One region of the Leifsonia sp. 10L418 genome, then DNA from elsewhere that is predicted to be linked to it. Evidence: predicted binding sites of a transcription regulator. Region 1 holds the regulator's gene; the other holds the start of a gene.

Region 1 (8,829 bases):
AGCCAGGCGGGCGAGCACGGCGTCGAGATCGGCCTGGGTCAGTCCGTCGATCAGCTCCAACCGCACGATCAGTTCCGGTCCGGCGAGCCGGGAATCCGGATCCCCGGCCACGAGGGTGACGCTGAGCACCGAGAGTTCGGTCGCGATCGACTCCTCGAAGGCGGCAGCCACCGCGCGACTCGCGTAACTGGGTGTCCACGGCAGACTCTGCGCGATTGCCCAGAGAGCCGGCCGACGCACCACGAACTCGGTGGGAGCGATCGGGTCGAGCACCACCAAATCTGTTTCTTCCTGCGCCGCGGCCAACGCCACCCGCACCGCATCCGCCGGCACCGGGCGCGCGGCGGGGTTCCAGGCCGCCATCGCGGCCGCCGAGGTGAAGACGGGCATCACATTGCGCCCGTCGGGCCCCGCCACGGTGATGATCGAGAGCTCCTGGCTTTTGTCGATCGTCAGACCGTGCTCACTGGTTCCGGCTTCACCGAGCTCGGCGATCAGCGGGATCAGCAGACGTGAACCCCGAAGCGCGTCGATGACATTCTCTTCACCGACTTCGCGCGCGCGGAAGGCCCGCAGCGCCTCCCCGAGTACCGGCGGCATCGTGCCGTCGTCTTCGGCGTGCTCGTTGGGTTCGAACTCGCGGCCGGCCCAGGGCTGGCCTGCCGAGTCGGCGGGTCCGCCCGGGCGGCCGGTGGAGCCGAGGTTATGAGCCGGAGACATCCAGCGCCTCAGGCAGCGTGAACGCACCCGCGTAGAGTGCCTTGCCGATGATGGCGCCCTCGAGCCCCTGGGGCACGAGCTGGCGCAGTTCGACCAGGTCGTCGAGGCTGGAGATGCCACCGGATGCGATCACCGGGCGGTGAGTGCGGTCCATGACCTGGCGCAGCAGTTCGACGTTCGGTCCCTGCAGGGTGCCGTCCTTCGTGACGTCGGTGACCACGTAGCGGGCGCAACCGGCGTCTTCGAGTCGTTCGAGTACCTGCCAGATGTCGCCGCCGTCTTTGGTCCAGCCGCGGGCCGAAAGGGTGGTGCCGCGCACGTCGAGACCGACGGCGATGGCCTCGCCATAACGTGCGATCACGCTGGCCGCCCACTCGGGATTCTCCAGAGCCGCGGTGCCGAGGTTGATGCGCTTGACGCCGGTGCCGAGTGCCGCTTCGAGCGACTCGTCGTCGCGAATGCCGCCCGACAGCTCGACGTTGACGCCGCGAACCTGCTTGATGACCTTCTTGATCACGCTCGTGTTGTTGCCCCGGCCGAATGCGGCGTCGAGGTCGACGAGGTGAATCCACTCGGCGCCCTGGTCTGCCCAATCGGCGGCGGCGTCAACCGGGTCGCCGTAGTTGGTCTCGGTGCCGGCTTCGCCCTGCGTGAGCCGCACGGCCTTTCCGCCGGCCACATCGACGGCGGGCAGCAGCACGAGACGCGGGGTGGTGTTGAACTCACTCATGGGGATTTCCTCAATCGGGATGGCTGCACATCGGCGGCCGAAATGAACACTCGATACTACTCGCGCGCACTGGGCGGCGCCTGTCACAACTGGTCCGAATGAAGCAGTGCCAGCCTCCACCCGGCCCGGCACTATGAGGTGCGCAGGGACTCCAGCCAGTTGGACAGCAGGCGGATGCCCGCCTCGCCGGATTTTTCCGGGTGGAACTGTGTTGCGGTGAGCGGACCGTTCTCGATCGCGGCCAGGAATCGGCCGCCGTGGTCGGCCCAGGTCAGTTGTGGGGCCGGGAACGGCGGCTGCACGTCAAGCGTCCACTCCTGCGCGGCATAGGAGTGCACGAAGTAGAACCGCTCGTCGGCAAGACCGCGAAAAAGTACAGAGTCTTCGGGGGCCTCGACGGTGTTCCAGCCCATGTGCGGAAGCACCGGGGCCTTCAGCTGGGTCACGGTGCCGGGCCATTCGCCGAGGCCTTCCGTGTCGACGCCGCGTTCGACACCGTGCTCGAACATGACCTGCATGCCCACGCAGATGCCGAGCACCGGCCGGCCACCGGCGAGGCGGCGGTCGATGATCTCGTCGCCATAGACATCCTTGAGCGACTTCATCACGGCGCTGAACGCGCCGACACCGGGGACGACGAGGCCGTCGGCCTCGAGCGCGACCTTGCGGTCGGAGGTCAGGGTGACGTCGGCACCGGCCTGCTCGAGCGCTTTGGCCGCCGAGTGGATGTTGCCGGTCCCATAGTCGAAGACGACGACGGAGGTCACAGCGCGCCCTTCGTCGACGGGATGCCCACGACCAGCGGGTCGAGCGCCTTGGCCTGGCGGAACGCGCGCGCGAATGCCTTGAACTCGGCCTCGGCGATGTGGTGCGGGTCGCGCCCGCCCAGCACGGTGACGTGCACCGTCAGCGCCGCGTTGTAGCTGATGGCCTCGAAGACGTGGCGCACCATCGAACCGGTGAAGTGGCCGCCGATGAGGTGGAATTCGAACCCGGCCGGCTCCCCCGTGTGCACGAGGTAGGGGCGACCGGAGATGTCGACGACGGCCTGCACGAGCGCCTCGTCGAGCGGAACGAGGGCGTCGCCGTATCGTGAGATGCCCGACTTGTCGCCGAGCGCCTGCTTGATCGCCTGACCGAGCGCGATGCCGATGTCTTCGACGGTGTGGTGCACGTCGATCTCGACGTCACCGGTGGCCCGCACGGTGAGGTCGGTCAACGAGTGCTTGGCGAACGCCGTGAGCAGGTGGTCGTAGAACGGAACCGACGTCTGAATGTCGCTGACCCCCGTGCCGTCGAGGTTGATGCTGAGCTCGATGCTCGACTCGCTCGTCGCGCGGGTGATCTGCGCGACGCGGGGGGCGGTGGACACGGCGGAAGAAGTCATACCGCTAGCCTATTCGGCTGCGCCGGGCGCGACACGCAGGCCCGCCAGCGCGCTCAGGAAGGCTGTCGTCTCCGCTTCGGTTCCCGCACTCACGCGCAGGTGGTTCGGGATGCCGATGTCGCGGATCAGCACGCCCTGGTCGAGGAGCGCCTGGAACGTGGCTTTCGGGTCGTCGACCCCACCGAACAGCACGAAGTTGCTGCCGCTGCGGTGCGGTGAGTAACCGAGGTTCCGAAGCTCAGTCACGATGCGATCCCGCTGCACCCGGATGTCGTCGACCATCGAAAGCATCTCCGGCGTGTGCGCGAGCGCCGCGTTCGCCGCGGCCTGCGTCAGCGCCGACAGGTGGTACGGCAGTCGAACCAGGCGCATCGCATCCGTCACCGCCGGGTCGGCCGCCAGGTAGCCGACGCGGGCGCCGGCGAAAGCGAAAGCCTTGCTCATGGTCCGCGAGACAAGCAGGCGCGGGCGCCCCTCGAGCAGTGTCAGAGCGGATGCCTCCCCGTCGGCCGCGAACTCGGCATAGGCCTCGTCGACGAGAACGATGCCGTCGGTGGCGTCGTAGACGGCGGCAATGGTCTCCAGCGAGAGCGGCGTGCCGGTGGGGTTATTCGGTGAGCACAGGAAGACCAGCGAGGGGTTGGTCTTCGTGACCCACTCGACGGCGGTCTCCGGGGACAGCTCGTAGTCGGCATCCCGCTCTCCGGCAATCCAGTCGGTGCCGGTGCCGGAGGCAAGAATCTGGTACATCGAATAGGTCGGCGAGAATCCCAGCACGCTGCGGCCGGGGCCGCCGAACGCCTGCAGTACCTGCTGGATCACTTCGTTCGAGCCGTTCGCCGCCCAGATGTTCTCGGGGGTGAGGCCGTGACCGAGGTAGACGGCGAGGTTCTCGCGGAGCTCGGTGAATTCGCGGTCGGGGTACCGGTTGACGGTCAGGATCGCGCGAGCGAGAGAGGCGACGATGTCGTGAGCAACAGCCTCGGGAATCAGATGCGTGTTCTCGTTCACGTTGAGGGCCACCGGAACGTGAAGTTGCGGGGCACCATAGGGAACGAGTCCGCGCAGATTGTCGCGCAGGGGAAGGTCATTGAGGCTGGTCACCCGAGCAATATTACCGGGCCGCCGTGGGCGTCAAAGGCGAGATGCCGACACCAGAACACGGGGCAGGGGCCGGGCGGGTCCGGCAGCGCAGCCGGGGTGGTGCTGACTAGTCGGTGGCCGGAAGAGCGAGGCGCTGGCCGGGCTCGACGGAGGCTGAGTCAAGCTGGTTGAGGGCGACGATGTCAGCGATGACATCGCGCGGGTCCGCTTCGGGGGCGATGGTCTCGGCGAGCTGCCAGAGGGACTGACCGGCCGAGACGGTGACGTAGTCGAACGTGGCCGTACCGCCGGTGCCGTTGGAAGCGATTGCCGCTCCCCCGTTGATGGTGACGACGAAGGCGCCGACAACGAGCGGGAGTGCCGCCATCGTGCTGAAAACAATACGACCACGTCGGGTCAGACGCAGACGGGTGGTGCCAATGGAGCCGTGCGGAGCTGCCGTGCTGACTGCTGTGCTCATGTTGAACCTCCTGGTAAGTACGGGTCCGGCTCCCGGGGAAGGGAGTCGCATCCGAATCTATGTTCCGAATATATATTCGATTGTTCGAAGAATCAAGCCTCTTTACGGTTGTTCTTCGAAACAATCGGGCAACACACTCGAAGAAGTGTTTGTTTTCCCGGGGTGCGGGGATACAGTTTTTCTTGACGGATCGAACACAACCAGACACCTCTGACATTCGAACGGAACGGCCGTCGCTGCCGCAGGAGTAGCGGCGCGGTCTGAGCAGTGGCGCAGTTTGAGACGCACAACATCGGCACGAGGAGCGAGTGACATGACGAAAGAGACAAGCGGCCCCCGCGAACGCGGCGGCACCCGTCGCCGAAAGAGCCTGAGCGAGAAGCAACTGGCAATTCTCGACGTGATCTCGCGTTCGGTCAGCAGCCGCGGTTATCCGCCGAGCATGCGCGAGATCGGCGATGCCGTCGGGCTCGCCTCGCTCTCGAGCGTGACTCACCAGCTCAACCAATTGGAGTTGAGCGGCTACCTGCGTCGCGACCCCAACCGTCCGCGTGCACTCGAAATCCTCATCGAGCTGCCGCAGTCCACCGACGACAACTCGGTCGGCGATGCCGATTCGTCGGCGTCGAACGCGCAGATCGGTGACGCAGCGATGGTTCCGCTTGTCGGTCGCATCGCCGCCGGCATCCCGATCACCGCGGACCAGCAGATCGATGAGATCTTCCCGCTTCCTCGCCAGCTCGTGGGCAAGGGCGACCTCTTCATGCTCAAGGTCGTCGGTGAGTCAATGATTGACGCCGCCATCTGCGATGGCGACTGGGTGGTCGTACGACAGCAGAAGACGGCGGAGAACGGCGAGATCGTCGCGGCCATGCTCGACAACGAAGCGACAGTCAAGGTGTTCCGTCAGCGTGACGGCCACACCTGGTTGCTCCCCCGCAACACCAACTTCGAGCCCATCATGGGCGATCACGCCGAAATCCTCGGCAAAATTGTGGCGGTACTCCGCTCGGTCTAGCCCTGCCATCCCCGCGAAACAGCAATTGTCGGAGCCTCAACTCGTACCAGGCTCCGACAATTGCAGTTTCGCGAGAGAACTAGCTAGCGAACAGGGGCCTCCACGCGCGCCCGCACGATCTGCGTGGCCTCCACGATATTGGCCAGGGATTCGATCGTCTCGTCGTACCCACGGGTCTTGAGACCGCAGTCCGGGTTGATCCAGACCTGACGCCCCGGAATCGACTCCAGGGCCCGCTCGATCAACTCGGTCACCTCGGTGACGCTCGGCACACGCGGCGAGTGGATGTCGTAGACGCCCGGGCCGATTCCGTGATCGAAGCCGCTGGACTGGATGTCGCTGACGACCTCCATGCGCGAGCGGGCCGCTTCGATGCTCGTCACGTCGGCATCGAGATTGCGAATCGCCTCGATCACAACGCCGAACTCCGAGTAGCAGAGGTGGGTGTGGATCTGGGTGACCTCCGCGACGCCGGCGGTGGCCAGCTTGAACGACCCGACCGACCAGTCCAGGTAGTCGGCCTGATCCTTCTTCTTGAGCGGAAGCAGCTCGCGCAGCGCCGGCTCATCGACCTGAACGATCGTGATGCCCGCCGACTCCAGGTCGCCGATCTCGTCGCGCAGGGCCAGCGCCACCTGGCGAGCTGTCTCACCGAGCGGCTGGTCGTCACGCACGAAGGACCAGGCCAGGATCGTGACCGGACCGGTCAACATCCCCTTGACGGGCTTCTCGGTCAGCGACTGCGTGTAGACCGACCAATCGACGGTGATCGGCTTCGGTCGGGACACGTCTCCCCAGAGGATCGACGGGCGCGTGCACCGGCTGCCGTAGGACTGCACCCATCCGTTCTCGGTGACGGCGAAGCCGTCGAGGTTCTCGGCGAAGTACTGCACCATGTCGTTGCGCTCTGGCTCGCCGTGAACGAGGACGTCGAGTCCGAGTTCGTGCTGCAGGTCGACGACGCGAGCGATCTCGGCGCGCATCAGCGCGGTGTACTCGTCGGCCGTCAGCTCGCCCTTGCCCAGCTGGGCGCGGGCGCGTCGGATCTCACCGGTCTGCGGGAACGAACCGATGGTCGTCGTCGGCAAGAACGGCAGGCCCAGTGCCTCCTCCTGGGCGGCCGCGCGAGCGGCGTAGTCACCCCGGTTGAAGTCGGCCTCGGTCAGACCGGCAGTGCGGGCGCGTACGGCGCCGTCGCGAACACCCGGTGCAGCCAGCCGGGCGGCCAGTGCAGCGGATGCCGCCTCGAGTTCGGCCTGGATGGCCGATTTGCCTTCGGTCAGGCCGTGGGCCAGGGTTGCCACCTGATTCACCTTCTGGTCAGCGAAGGCGAGCCAGCTGGTCAGATCGTCGCCGAGTGAGGATTCGTCCTGCACGTCGTGGGGCACGTGCAGCAGCGACGTCGACGTCGACACGGCCACGCGCGGGCTGAGCTTCGCCACGGCGCCGACGGTGTCGAAGGCCGCGGCGAGGTCGCCACGCCAGATGTTGTGACCGTCGATCACGCCGGCGACGAGCACCTTGTCGGCCAGGCCGGGAACGGCATTCGGCACTGATCCGCGCACGAGGTCGAGGCCGATGGCTTCGACGGGCGACGCGGCCAGCACCGGCAGAGCGTCGTCGAGGCTGCCATAGGGCGCGGCGAGGAAGATCGCGGGGCGCGGCTCGAGCGTTCCGAGAACGGCATAGGCACGCTCGGCGGCGGCGAGAAGCTCGGCGCGCGGCACCTCGATGCTCTCGCTGACGAGGGCAGGCTCGTCGAGCTGCACCCATTCGGCGCCGGCCTCGGCGAGACGCTGCAGCAGGGTGGCGTAGACCGGCAGCACGTCGTCGAGGCGTGACAGCGGCACGAAGCCCGCCGGCGCCTCATCGCTGGGCTTGCTGAGTGCGAGGAGCGTGACCGGGCCGACGATGACGGGCCTCGTGAGGTAGCCGGCGGCCTTGGCCTCCGTGAATTCCCGCACGATTCGGTCGCTGGCGAGAACGAAGTTCGTCTCCGGCCCGATTTCCGGCACGAGGTAGTGGTAGTTCGAGTCGAACCACTTCGTCATTTCGAGCGGCAGGTTGTCGCCCTCGCCGCGCGCCAGCGTGAAGTAGCCGGCCAGGTCGATCCGGCCGTCTGAGTCGACGAGCGCGGAAAACCGGGAGGGGACGGCGCCAACGGTGACCGCGGCATCCAGCACCTGGTCGTAGTACGAGAACGACTCGGGGATCGACGAGTCGGCCTGGCCGAGACCCAAAGCGACGAGGCGCGCGCGGGTGGCGTCGCGGAGCCCGGCGGAGGTGGCCTCCAGCTCAGCCTCATCGATGCGCCCGGCCCAGAAGGCTTCGACGGCCTTCTTCAGCTCGCGGCGACGACCGATACGTGGGTAACCGAGGATGGTGCCGGTCGGGAATGCGGGAGTGGTTGTCATGCTCGTTCCTTGACTGTGAGGGCAGATACTGCGGTGGATTGGCTGTCGAATGGTTGGTAGTCGGCGGGGAGTGCCCCGGCCCGGTCGAGCACCGAGAGCACGGTGCGGTGCTGGTTGAACGCATAGAGGTGCAGGCCCGGGGCCCCGCCGGCCAGGAGCTCCTGGGCCAGATTGGCCGCATGGCTGATGCCGATCTCGCGCTGGCCTTGCTCGGTCGGCTCGATCTCAAGCTGGATCGAGAGCTCGGAGGGCAGCTCTTCGCCGGACAGCTGCAGGATACGGGTGAGGCGTGCGGGGCTGGTGACCGGCATGATGCCGGGCAGAATCGGGAACTCGACGCCCGCCTGCTTGGCCCGCTGGATGAAACTCAAGTAGTGGTCGGCGTGGAAGAACAGCTGAGTGATCGCGAGGTTCGCTCCGGCAGCCTGCTTGGCCAGGAGTGTGTCGATGTCCTGAGAGGTCGAGCGGGAGCGGGGATGGCCGTTGGGGAACGCGGCGACGGCGACGCGCACCTTGTCGCGCTCCGAACTGACGGACCGCGCGCCGGGCAGGCCGGGGATGACGCCCTCGCGATACGGCACGCGCTCGGCCTGCACGCGGTGGATGAGCTGCACGAGCTCCCCCGCGCTCTTCAAATCGCCGAGGAACACTTCCCCCTCCGGTGTGCCCTCCGGAGCGTCCCCGCGCAGCGCCAGAAAGCTGCGCACACCGGCATCCAGAAACTCACGGATGAGGTAGTTGGCTTCGGCATGCGAGGAACCGACACAGGTGAGGTGTGCCATCGGCTCGACGCCAGTGGCCTGCAGGATGTAACTCAGCACGTCGAGGGAGGAGGTGCGAGACGATCCGTTTGCCCCGTAGGTCACCGAGATGAATTCGGGCCGGGCCGCAGCCAGCCTGTCGATGGTGCTGTGCAGTGCTGTCGCTGCGGCATCCGTTCGAGGCGGATACAGCTCAAACGACACCGGAACGCGGCGAGGACAGTCTGGGTCCTTC
Region 2 (8,829 bases), on a different contig from region 1:
AAGGTGACTTCGCGTTGTTGGGCGGCCTTGTTGAAGACATATCGCGGCTCGCCGTCGACGCGCTCGGACAGGGCGACGGATGTTCCCAGCGCGGCCGGAGAGGCGAGCAGCGTTACGCCGTGGCCGCGGAGGTGCTCCCGCACGCGAGTGCCGTCGGCATCCGCCCCCAGCGTCGCAACAAGGGTGGTGGTGACTCCGAGTGTGCGGAGGCCGACGGCGACGTTGAGCCCGGCTCCGCCAACGAAGTCCCGGCGCTCGTCGCCGTCGACGATGCGATCGATCAGCGCGTCGCCGATCACGACGACGTGTGCGGCTGTGGGGGAGACGGCGCTCATGACGGGGTGATCTCCCCAGACCCGCGGGTGATGAGTTGGGTCGGCACTGCGTAGTTGCGTGCCGGTGACTCATCGCCATCGAGGCGCGCGAAGATGCGCTCCGCTGCGAGCTCGCCGATGCGCTGCGGGTTCTGGGCGACGACAGTGATGCCGGGTTCGAGCAGATCGGCGAGCGGGATGTCGTCGAAGCCGACAATTGCCACACGGTGCTGCAGGCCCCGCTCGCGGAGCGCGCGTACCGCCCCGATCGTGACGAGGTTCTGGCTGCTGAATACCGCCGTTGGAGGGGTTGCCGAGTCGAGCAGCGCGAGAAGTGCGATGCGCGCCGTCTCCTCATCGTGCAGGCCGTCGATCACGGGGATGTCTGAGGTGGCGACGCCCGCGCGGCCGAGCTCCTCGAGAAAGCCGCGGCGGCGCTCTTTGGCGCTTTGAATATCAACGCGGTCGCCGAGGTAGGCAATGCGGCGGTGCCCGTGCTCAAGCAGATGCCGAGTGGCGGTCGCTGCACCGGCCGCGCCGTCACTCGCCACGACATCGGCCTCGACGCCGGCTGGCTCGCGGTCGACGAAGACGACAGGGGTGCCCCGACGCAGTTCGGGCAGGAGATAGGCCTGGCTGCGGGAGACGGTCGTGAGAATCAGTCCGTCAACCCGCCGCCTCAGAAAGGCGTCGACCATCAACTCCTCGCGCTCGGGGTCGTCGTCGAGGCTGGAGGCGAACACCGCGATGCCGCGCGCGAGTGCTGCTTCCTCGACGGCGCGGTGCAATGCACCAGAGAAGGGGTTCGCGACGCTACCGACCAACAGCCCCAGTGTTTTGGTGCGCCCGTCAGCCCTGCGTAGGTTTCCGGCGTGCAGGTCCGGCTGGTAATTGAGGCTCGTCGCTGCCTTCATGACGCGCTCGATCGTGGCCTCAGAGACATTCGGCTCGCCGTTGATCACGCGCGACACCGTCTTGATTCCCACGCCGGCAAGGGCGGCGACATGTTTCATCGTCGGCCGGGGCTGCGTGTGGTGCGGCTCAGGAAGATGTTTTGACAACGATGTCACGTTTATGTCTCCAATGTGCTGAATGGACTTGACTCTAACAGTATCGATGACATAGAACTACCTATGACATCGTTGTCAGGGAGTTGAACTCCCTTCAAACCAAGGAGAGATTCACCGATGAATCGCACACCAAACAATCGATTCGCCAAGCGCCTTCTCGCGGCCGGGTCGATCACGGCAATTGCAACACTCGCCTTCACTGCTTGTTCCTCAAGCACCCCGGAGGCCGCCGGCGCCGCTGCCGACGCCGGATCAGACGCCGTTGGTGTCTCGCTCATCGTCAAGACCACGGCGAACCCCTTCTTCGTCGCCATGCAGGATGGCGCCAAGGCCGCGGCCAAATCGGCTGGAGTCACTCTCACCCTCGCTGCCGGCAAGACCGATGGGGACGAGGACACACAGATCCAGGCGATCGAGAACGCCATCTCCAAGGGCGACGCCGGAATCTTGATCACTCCGAACGGCCCTGGTGTCGAAGACGCCCTCGTCAAGGCACGCGATGCCGGACTCTACGTGATCGCGCTCGACACGGCGCCGTCCAACCCCGACTCCGTTGACATCACCTATGCCACAGACAACTTCCTCGCCGGCCAGTACATCGGCGAGTGGACGGCAGCCAAGCTCGGCGGCGAGAAGGCAACAATCGCCATGATCGACCTCTTCGACGACAAGATCGTCTCCGTCGACGTCGACCGCGACCAGGGCTTCCTCGACGGCATGGGCATCGACCTTGCCGATCCCGCGAAGAACGGCGATGAGGCCGACAGTGGAAAGTACAGTGGCGGCGAGTACGAGATCGTCGGCAATGCGGCCTCGCAGGGCGCTGAGGACGGCGGCCGTTCTGCCGCAGAGAACCTCATCAGCAAGAACCCGAAAATCAACGTCGTTTACACGATCAACGAGCCAGCCGCCTACGGCGCATCCCAGGCGCTCAAGGCGGCGGGAATCACCGACGCGATCGTGGTGTCGATCGACGGCGGATGTGCCGGCGTCGGCCAGGTTGAAGAAGGCATCATCAACGCAACGAGCCAGCAGTACCCGGTGAAGATGGCAGAACTCGGTGTGCAGGCGATCGTCGACCTCGTCGCCAACGGCACCAAGCCGGAGGTCACCCAGGGCCTCGACTTCTACAACACCGGGGTTGCTCTTGTCACCGACGACCCGCAGGCCGGCGTCGACTCGATCGACTCGACCGAAGCACAGACCATCTGCTGGGGCTAGCCACGCCCCGCCACGAGTAAAGCGGGTTCGGGGCGCCGCCCACGCGGTCCCCGATCCCCGCCGCCTCACCACCACCGCACGAAACCATCGGAGTTTTCACGTGAGTCAACAAACCAGCGCGGTTGCACCAGAAACCGCAGCGATTGATCTGGCCGAGGAGTTCCTCGACCGCACGACGCCCCTCAGCCGCGTTCGAAATGCGCTGCACCGCTACCCGGCAATCAGCCCGGCCATCGTCCTTGTGCTCGCGGTGATCGTGTTCGGGCTGCTCAACGAGCGCTTCCTGAATCCGGCCAACCTCTCGCTGATCACCCAACAGGTCGCGGTAGTCGGCACGCTGGCCATTGCACAAACCCTCATCATCTTGACGGCCGGAATCGACCTCTCCGTCGGAGCCGTCATGGTGCTGAGTTCCATGGTCATCGCCCAGAGCACCGTACAGGCGGGGCTGCCCGCCATCCTCGGGCTCGCCGCCGGCCTTCTCGTCGCCCTCGGCGCCGGCGCCCTCAACGGGTTCCTGGTGACGAAATTCCGTCTTCCACCATTCATCGTCACCCTCGGAACGCTCAACATCTTCGTGGCGCTCACGCTTCTCTACTCATCCGGTGCCACGGTGCGTGGCGCGGAGATGCCCGCGCTGCTCACGTGGACGGGCGAGACCTTCCAGGTCGGAGGAGTGAACTTCACAATCGGCGTCGTATTGATGCTCGCGGTTTACATCATCGTCGCCTTCATTCTCGGTCGAACGGCCTGGGGGCGTCACGTCTACGCGGTCGGTGACGACAAAGAGGCAGCACGTCTCGCTGGCATCAGTGTGAACCGAGTGCTGATGAGCGTGTACTTGGCCGCCGGTGCGATCCTCGCCATCGGCGCGTGGATTCAGATCGGCCGGAGCAATGCGGCTTCCCCGAACGCCGGGCTCGACCTCAATCTCGACTCCATCACCGCCGTGGTGATCGGAGGAACCAGCCTGTTCGGTGGCCGCGGCACCGTCTGGGGCACCCTGCTGGGTGCGCTCATCGTGGGCGTGTTCCGCAACGGCCTCTCCCTCGCCGGGCTTGACGTGCTCTGGCAAACCTTCGCCGTCGGTGTGCTCATCGTCGTCGCGGTCTCGGTCGACCAGTGGATTCGAAAGGTACGCAAATGACCCTCAGCACGCCCACCCAGCAGGCAGACGATGCCGCGGCCACAGAATCCCGCACGCCCATCCTCCAAGCAAAGCGCCTCGTCAAGACCTTCGGTCGAGTCGTCGGCCTCGATGGCGTGAGCTTGGAGCTCTACCGCGGCGAGGTTCTCGCCATCATCGGAGATAACGGTGCAGGCAAGTCGACACTCATCAAGTGCCTGACGGGGGCCGAGATCCCTGACGAAGGTGAGCTCTTCCTCGAAGGCCAGAGGGTCAGCTTCAAGCGCCCGCAAGACGCGCGCGCCGCCGGCATCGAGACCGTGTACCAGAACCTCGCCGTCTCGCCGGCGCTCGATGTCGCCGCGAACCTGTACCTCGGACGCGAGATTCGCAAGGCAGGTGTTCTCGGCTCGCTGTTCCGCATCGTCGACACCAAGGGTATGAGGCAACGGGCTCGCGCCGAGCTCAACGAACTCGGAATCACGACGCTGCAGGACGTGACCGTTCCCGTGGAGAACCTTTCTGGCGGCCAGCGCCAGGCCGTCGCTGTGGCGCGTGCCGCCGCATTCGGTTCCAAGGTCGTCGTGCTCGACGAGCCGACCGCTGCGCTCGGAGTGCGGGAATCGAACCAGGTGCTGGAGCTGGTCAAGAAACTGCGCGACCGAGGCATCCCGGTCATTCTCATCAGCCACAACATGCCGAACGTGTTCGAGGTTGCCGACCGCATCCACATTCAGCGTCTTGGCAAGCGTGCGGCCACAATCACTCCGCAGTCGCACTCGATGACGGATGCCGTCGCCATTATGACCGGGGCGCAGCGCGCGTGAGCACGCCAGTTTCAACCGGGACGGTCGCCCTCTCTGCAGAGTTCGCGGCCGTTCCGGGGCGCGGGGGTGAAGTCGAGAAGTTGATCGCTGCATTCGCCGACGTAGTTCGTGCGGAGCCCGGCAATCTAGTCTTCGACGTGTATCGCAAAGTCGACGCGCCCGATTGCTTCTTCGTCTACGAGATCTATCGTGACCAAGCGGCGTTTGAAACCCATATCGCAGCCGACGCGGGCGCCGTGTTCAACGCGGCCCTCAACAAACTCACCGTCGGCGACGGATCAACGCTCACCTTCTTGCGCGCAGTCGGCGGGCTCAACTGAGTGGTTGTCGCGGCGTAGTGGTTGTCACGGCGTAGTGGTGCTGCAGAGCGCGGTGCACGCTGACAGTGCGGGGCTCGGGACCTGCTTCGACCGGTTTCGACTCGACTACCGGCGGAATCGCCGCGGGCATCCTGGTGATGCTCGGCGCTGCACTTGCCTTCGTCGCAGCTCGACGTCGCACGGCGTAGCTCGACACTGCTAGTTCGAGATAGTGGGAACAGGCTCGACTCTTCGGAGTCGGGCCTGTTCTGCGTTGCTCTCGGTGATCGAGCTTGTCGAGATCCCGCGAGCCGATGCCTGAACGCGCCCCGGTGATCGAGCCTGTCGAGATCCCGCGAGCCGGCCTCTGAACTCACCCTGTTCTGAGGCTCACTCCTCACGTTTCCGAGCTTGCTCCTCCACAGAACACATGTTAGAAAAGTTATCCACTGATCCTGAGAAAAACTCGTATTCCAGTTCTGATTTTGAGAGAATTGAAGCATGGAATCAGAGCCTGTTTCCCTCATCATTACCCCGACCACCGACACTCCGGTGGCCGCGGTCATGGCGCAGGTTCAGGCGCTTCTGGTCGACGTGATGGCCGACCTTCAGCCCCATTTACTCTCCGACGATGACGTTCTCGGGAGCTTGGGGGCGATGGAGGCCGTGGGCCGCCTGGTTGATGCCGGCCGGGTCGCCCTCGCCGCCGATGTCGACGCGCGCTCCGACACGAGAACCCAGAACGAGTCTCTGGCCCGCACGCGCGGCTGTGCCACCGGCACCGACCTGATCACGATGGTCACCCGGGTCTCCGCCCGGGAGGCGAAACGCCGGGTCAGGCTCGGCGCGAAGACCCGGATCACCCAGGTCGTCGGCGCGACACTGCCACCGCGCTACCCGGTCGTCGCCGACGCGCTGACCGCCGGGATCATCGGCGTCGACGCGGCCGAGCAGATCGTCACCGGCCTGACCGACCTACCCAGCTTTCTCGCCCCGGACGCCGTCGATGCGGCCGAACGCGGTTTGGTCGCCTCGGCGACCGGCACGGTCACGGCCGAGAACGCGGGCCTGCCGAATGCGGGGTTCGCGTTCCCGGCCGACCTGATCCGCGGGCAGGTGCTGCAGTGGAAGGCGCTCCTCGACCCCGACGGCACCGCCCCGGCCGACGGGACCGCAATGGAGGTGCGCAGCACCGTCGGCTTCGGCCAATTCCGTGACGGGCTCTACCCCTTGCGCGGTGGGGTCACCCCGGAACTCCGCGGGGTGATGAACGGGATCTTCGACACCTATCTCAGTGCTCATTCTCAGCCCGTTCCGGCCGAGCCCGGCCGGTTCCCGACCGCCGAGGAACAAGCCACCCAGCAGGCCGAGGAGCAGGCCCGGATCGACGCCGGCGAGGTCATCCCCGGCGCCGACCAGTTCGAGGCGCTCGATACCCGCACCGGCGGCGAGAAGTGCGCCGACATCCTCCGCGGCGTGTTCGATGCCGCCGCGCGGGACGCCGGCACCCCGACGATGGGCGGGGCGGCGCCGACCGTGATGGTGCACGTGAATGCGACCGACCTGATCGATGGCACCGGGGTCGGCTGGGCCGACGGCGTCGAGGCGCCTCTGTCGATCAGCACCGTTCAACGCCTGGTCTGTGCCGGGGGGATGCAGAAGATCGTCTTCGCCGCCAACGGCGAAATCCTCCAACTCGACATGACGACACGGTTCTTCACCCGGGTGCAACGCCGGGCGATCCTCGCCCGCGACGGCGGCTGCGTCATCCCCGGCTGCCTCTCCCCGCCGAACTGGGCGGAGATGCACCACGTCATCCCCTGGTATCGCGGCGGCCCAACGAATGTCAACAACGGTGTCGCGCTCTGCTGGTACCACCACCACACGATCGACACCTCCGGCTGGCTGATCCAACTCGTCGACGGGGCCGTGCAGGTCAAGGCACCACCCTGGATGGGACTCGGCGGAGACTGGCTCCCCGCCAACCAGCACCGCGCCCACACCACACTCGGCCGGTAACGATCGGCACACCGGGTCTCGACAGGCTCGACCACCGGGATGGCCGCGTTCCCGAGATCGGCACACCGGGTCTCGACAGGCTCGACCACCGGGACGACCGCGTTCCCGAGATCGGCTCACGGGATCACCGGAACGTTAGCGCTGAACGACTCGCCACACCTCGAGGCCGACACCGGCAAGCGCATAGATCCCCAGTGGAACCATCAAGCACCACTCCCGCCAGGAGCCTGTGTTGCCGAGAATCGGCAAGGCAAAGTACCCGCCTTTGGACCAGAGGGCCTTGAGCAGTGGAGTCCGAGTGACCAATCGGGGTGCCTTGACTTTCAGCGGCCAGAACAGCGGGAGCCCTCCGGTGGTCAGAAAGTCGCCGGCGAGATGTGCGGCCCAACCGATGGCGATGCAGAGTGGCAGCCACTCCCACTGGTGCGGGCTCAGCCAGCTGATCAACGCCGCGATCGTGCCTCCGATCGCCCAGGCTTGGCACCATCCCGGCACGACAGTCAGCACCTTCACCGCGAATGCCAGTAGCGCAGCGGCGGCGATGGCCGATCCGACGAAGACCGCTCCGGTGCTGTCCTCGGCATACCAGCTCGACTGAGCGAGCCAGAGCGCGGTGCCGAGAACCAGAATCGCGGAGAGCAGTGAATGGGTGCCGTGGCGATGCCCACCTGACGCGGCACGGACGGCTCCGGTCGCGAGCCGTCCGACACCCGGCAGTGAATGGGCGATCGTCGCATTGTGGTGATCGGCATCGGGCAACAACGCTGCGCCGGCGCAGACGACCGCGCCGAGCACGATGCTCACCGGGCCGAGCGGATGCCAGCCCAAAGTCGGAATCTGAGTGGCGGTGGAGGTCACGGCGACCCACGCGGCGGCGCCGGTGATCGCGTGATGGGTTCCCATCATGGTGGTGCTGCTTTCGGGTCAACGGGCTGTAGCTTCGTTGCCCCGGGTTCTCCGGTCACGCCCACCACAAGCATGACAGCCACCACTGACACGACCCATGTGAGCGAGGAGTGCCCGGCCGGAGCCGGCCGAAGTCGGGCGACGTCCTACGCGTCAGGAGTGAAGCGATACCCCATCCCGGCCTCAGTCAGCAGGTACCGCGGTCGTGACGGGTCCGTTTCAAGCTTCTTGCGCAACTGAGCCAGGTAGAGACGAAGGTAGCCGCTGTCACCGGTGTGGTTCGGCCCCCACACCCGTGTGAGTAGCGCCTCCCGCGTGACGAGTCGGCCGGGGTTGCGCAGCAGCTCCTCGAGGATCAGCCACTCGGTGGGCGTCAGCCGCACTGCCTCCGTCTGTTGGCCGGAAGCCCCGTCAACGGTAGCCCCGTCAACCGTCATCCCCTCGCTGGCGGCTCCATTGGCCACGACTCGAGTGACCTGCTTGGCCGCCAAATTGACGGTGATGTCGCCGAAGCTGACCACCGGTTCGTCATCCGGCGCGACAACGCGGCGCGTGAGCGCACGGATGCGCGCAAGCAACTCATCGATCGAGAACGGCTTGGTGACGTAGTCGTCGGCGCCCGCATCGAGAGCGTCAACCTTGTCTGCGGCGCCACTGCGCCCCGACACCACGAGAATTGGAACCTGCGACCACCCGCGCAACGCGGTGATCACCCCGATGCCGTCGATGTTCGGCATGCCAAGGTCGAGCATCACCAGGTCAGGATGGTGCGCGATCGCCGCGTTGAGCGCCGCAGCACCGTCGTCGGCAGTGACGATCTCGTAACCGCGTGCACCCAGGGTGATGCGCAGGGCGCGCAGAATCTGGGGGTCGTCATCGGCGATGAGAATCTTCATGCGTCTGCCTTTGTTGGTGAGCCTGGTGAGCCTGGTGAGCCTGGTGAGCCTGGTGAGCCTGGAGCGTCTGGAGCGTCTGGAGCGTCTGGTGCATCTGGTGATCCCAATGCACCGGGAATTTCTGGAGATCCGGTCGCGACGGCCGGCAGCG

Evidence for each region. Region 1 encodes LexA, which represses DNA repair genes until DNA is damaged. Its sites were predicted from a motif close to TCGAACANNTGTTCGA; they were not measured.
Region 2: the regulator LexA is predicted to act here: its motif matches at 5,280-5,295, upstream of AC1DCF_RS08810 (HNH endonuclease signature motif containing protein).

Annotation. Positions count from the first base shown of each region.
Region 1 is NZ_JBFTJN010000004.1:277,257-286,085, reverse strand. Features, by position in the region: gene AC1DCF_RS11550 (SseB family protein) at 1-720, opposite strand, end outside; gene priA (bifunctional 1-(5-phosphoribosyl)-5-((5-phosphoribosylamino)methylideneamino)imidazole-4-carboxamide isomerase/phosphoribosylanthranilate isomerase PriA) at 704-1,450, opposite strand; gene hisH (imidazole glycerol phosphate synthase subunit HisH) at 1,582-2,217, opposite strand; gene hisB (imidazoleglycerol-phosphate dehydratase HisB) at 2,214-2,837, opposite strand; gene AC1DCF_RS11530 (histidinol-phosphate transaminase) at 2,847-3,941, opposite strand; gene AC1DCF_RS11525 (LysM peptidoglycan-binding domain-containing protein) at 4,048-4,401, opposite strand; gene lexA (transcriptional repressor LexA) at 4,715-5,419, shown strand; gene metE (5-methyltetrahydropteroyltriglutamate--homocysteine S-methyltransferase) at 5,503-7,833, opposite strand; gene AC1DCF_RS11510 (methylenetetrahydrofolate reductase) at 7,830-8,829, opposite strand, start outside.
Region 2 is NZ_JBFTJN010000003.1:184,597-193,425, reverse strand. Features, by position in the region: gene AC1DCF_RS08840 (PfkB family carbohydrate kinase) at 1-335, opposite strand, end outside; gene AC1DCF_RS08835 (LacI family DNA-binding transcriptional regulator) at 332-1,384, opposite strand; gene AC1DCF_RS08830 (substrate-binding domain-containing protein) at 1,502-2,605, shown strand; gene AC1DCF_RS08825 (ABC transporter permease) at 2,706-3,752, shown strand; gene AC1DCF_RS08820 (ATP-binding cassette domain-containing protein) at 3,749-4,558, shown strand; gene AC1DCF_RS08815 (putative quinol monooxygenase) at 4,555-4,878, shown strand; gene AC1DCF_RS08810 (HNH endonuclease signature motif containing protein) at 5,359-6,876, shown strand; gene AC1DCF_RS08805 (metal-dependent hydrolase) at 7,012-7,782, opposite strand; gene AC1DCF_RS08800 (response regulator) at 7,929-8,678, opposite strand; gene AC1DCF_RS08795 (DUF4118 domain-containing protein) at 8,675-8,829, opposite strand, start outside.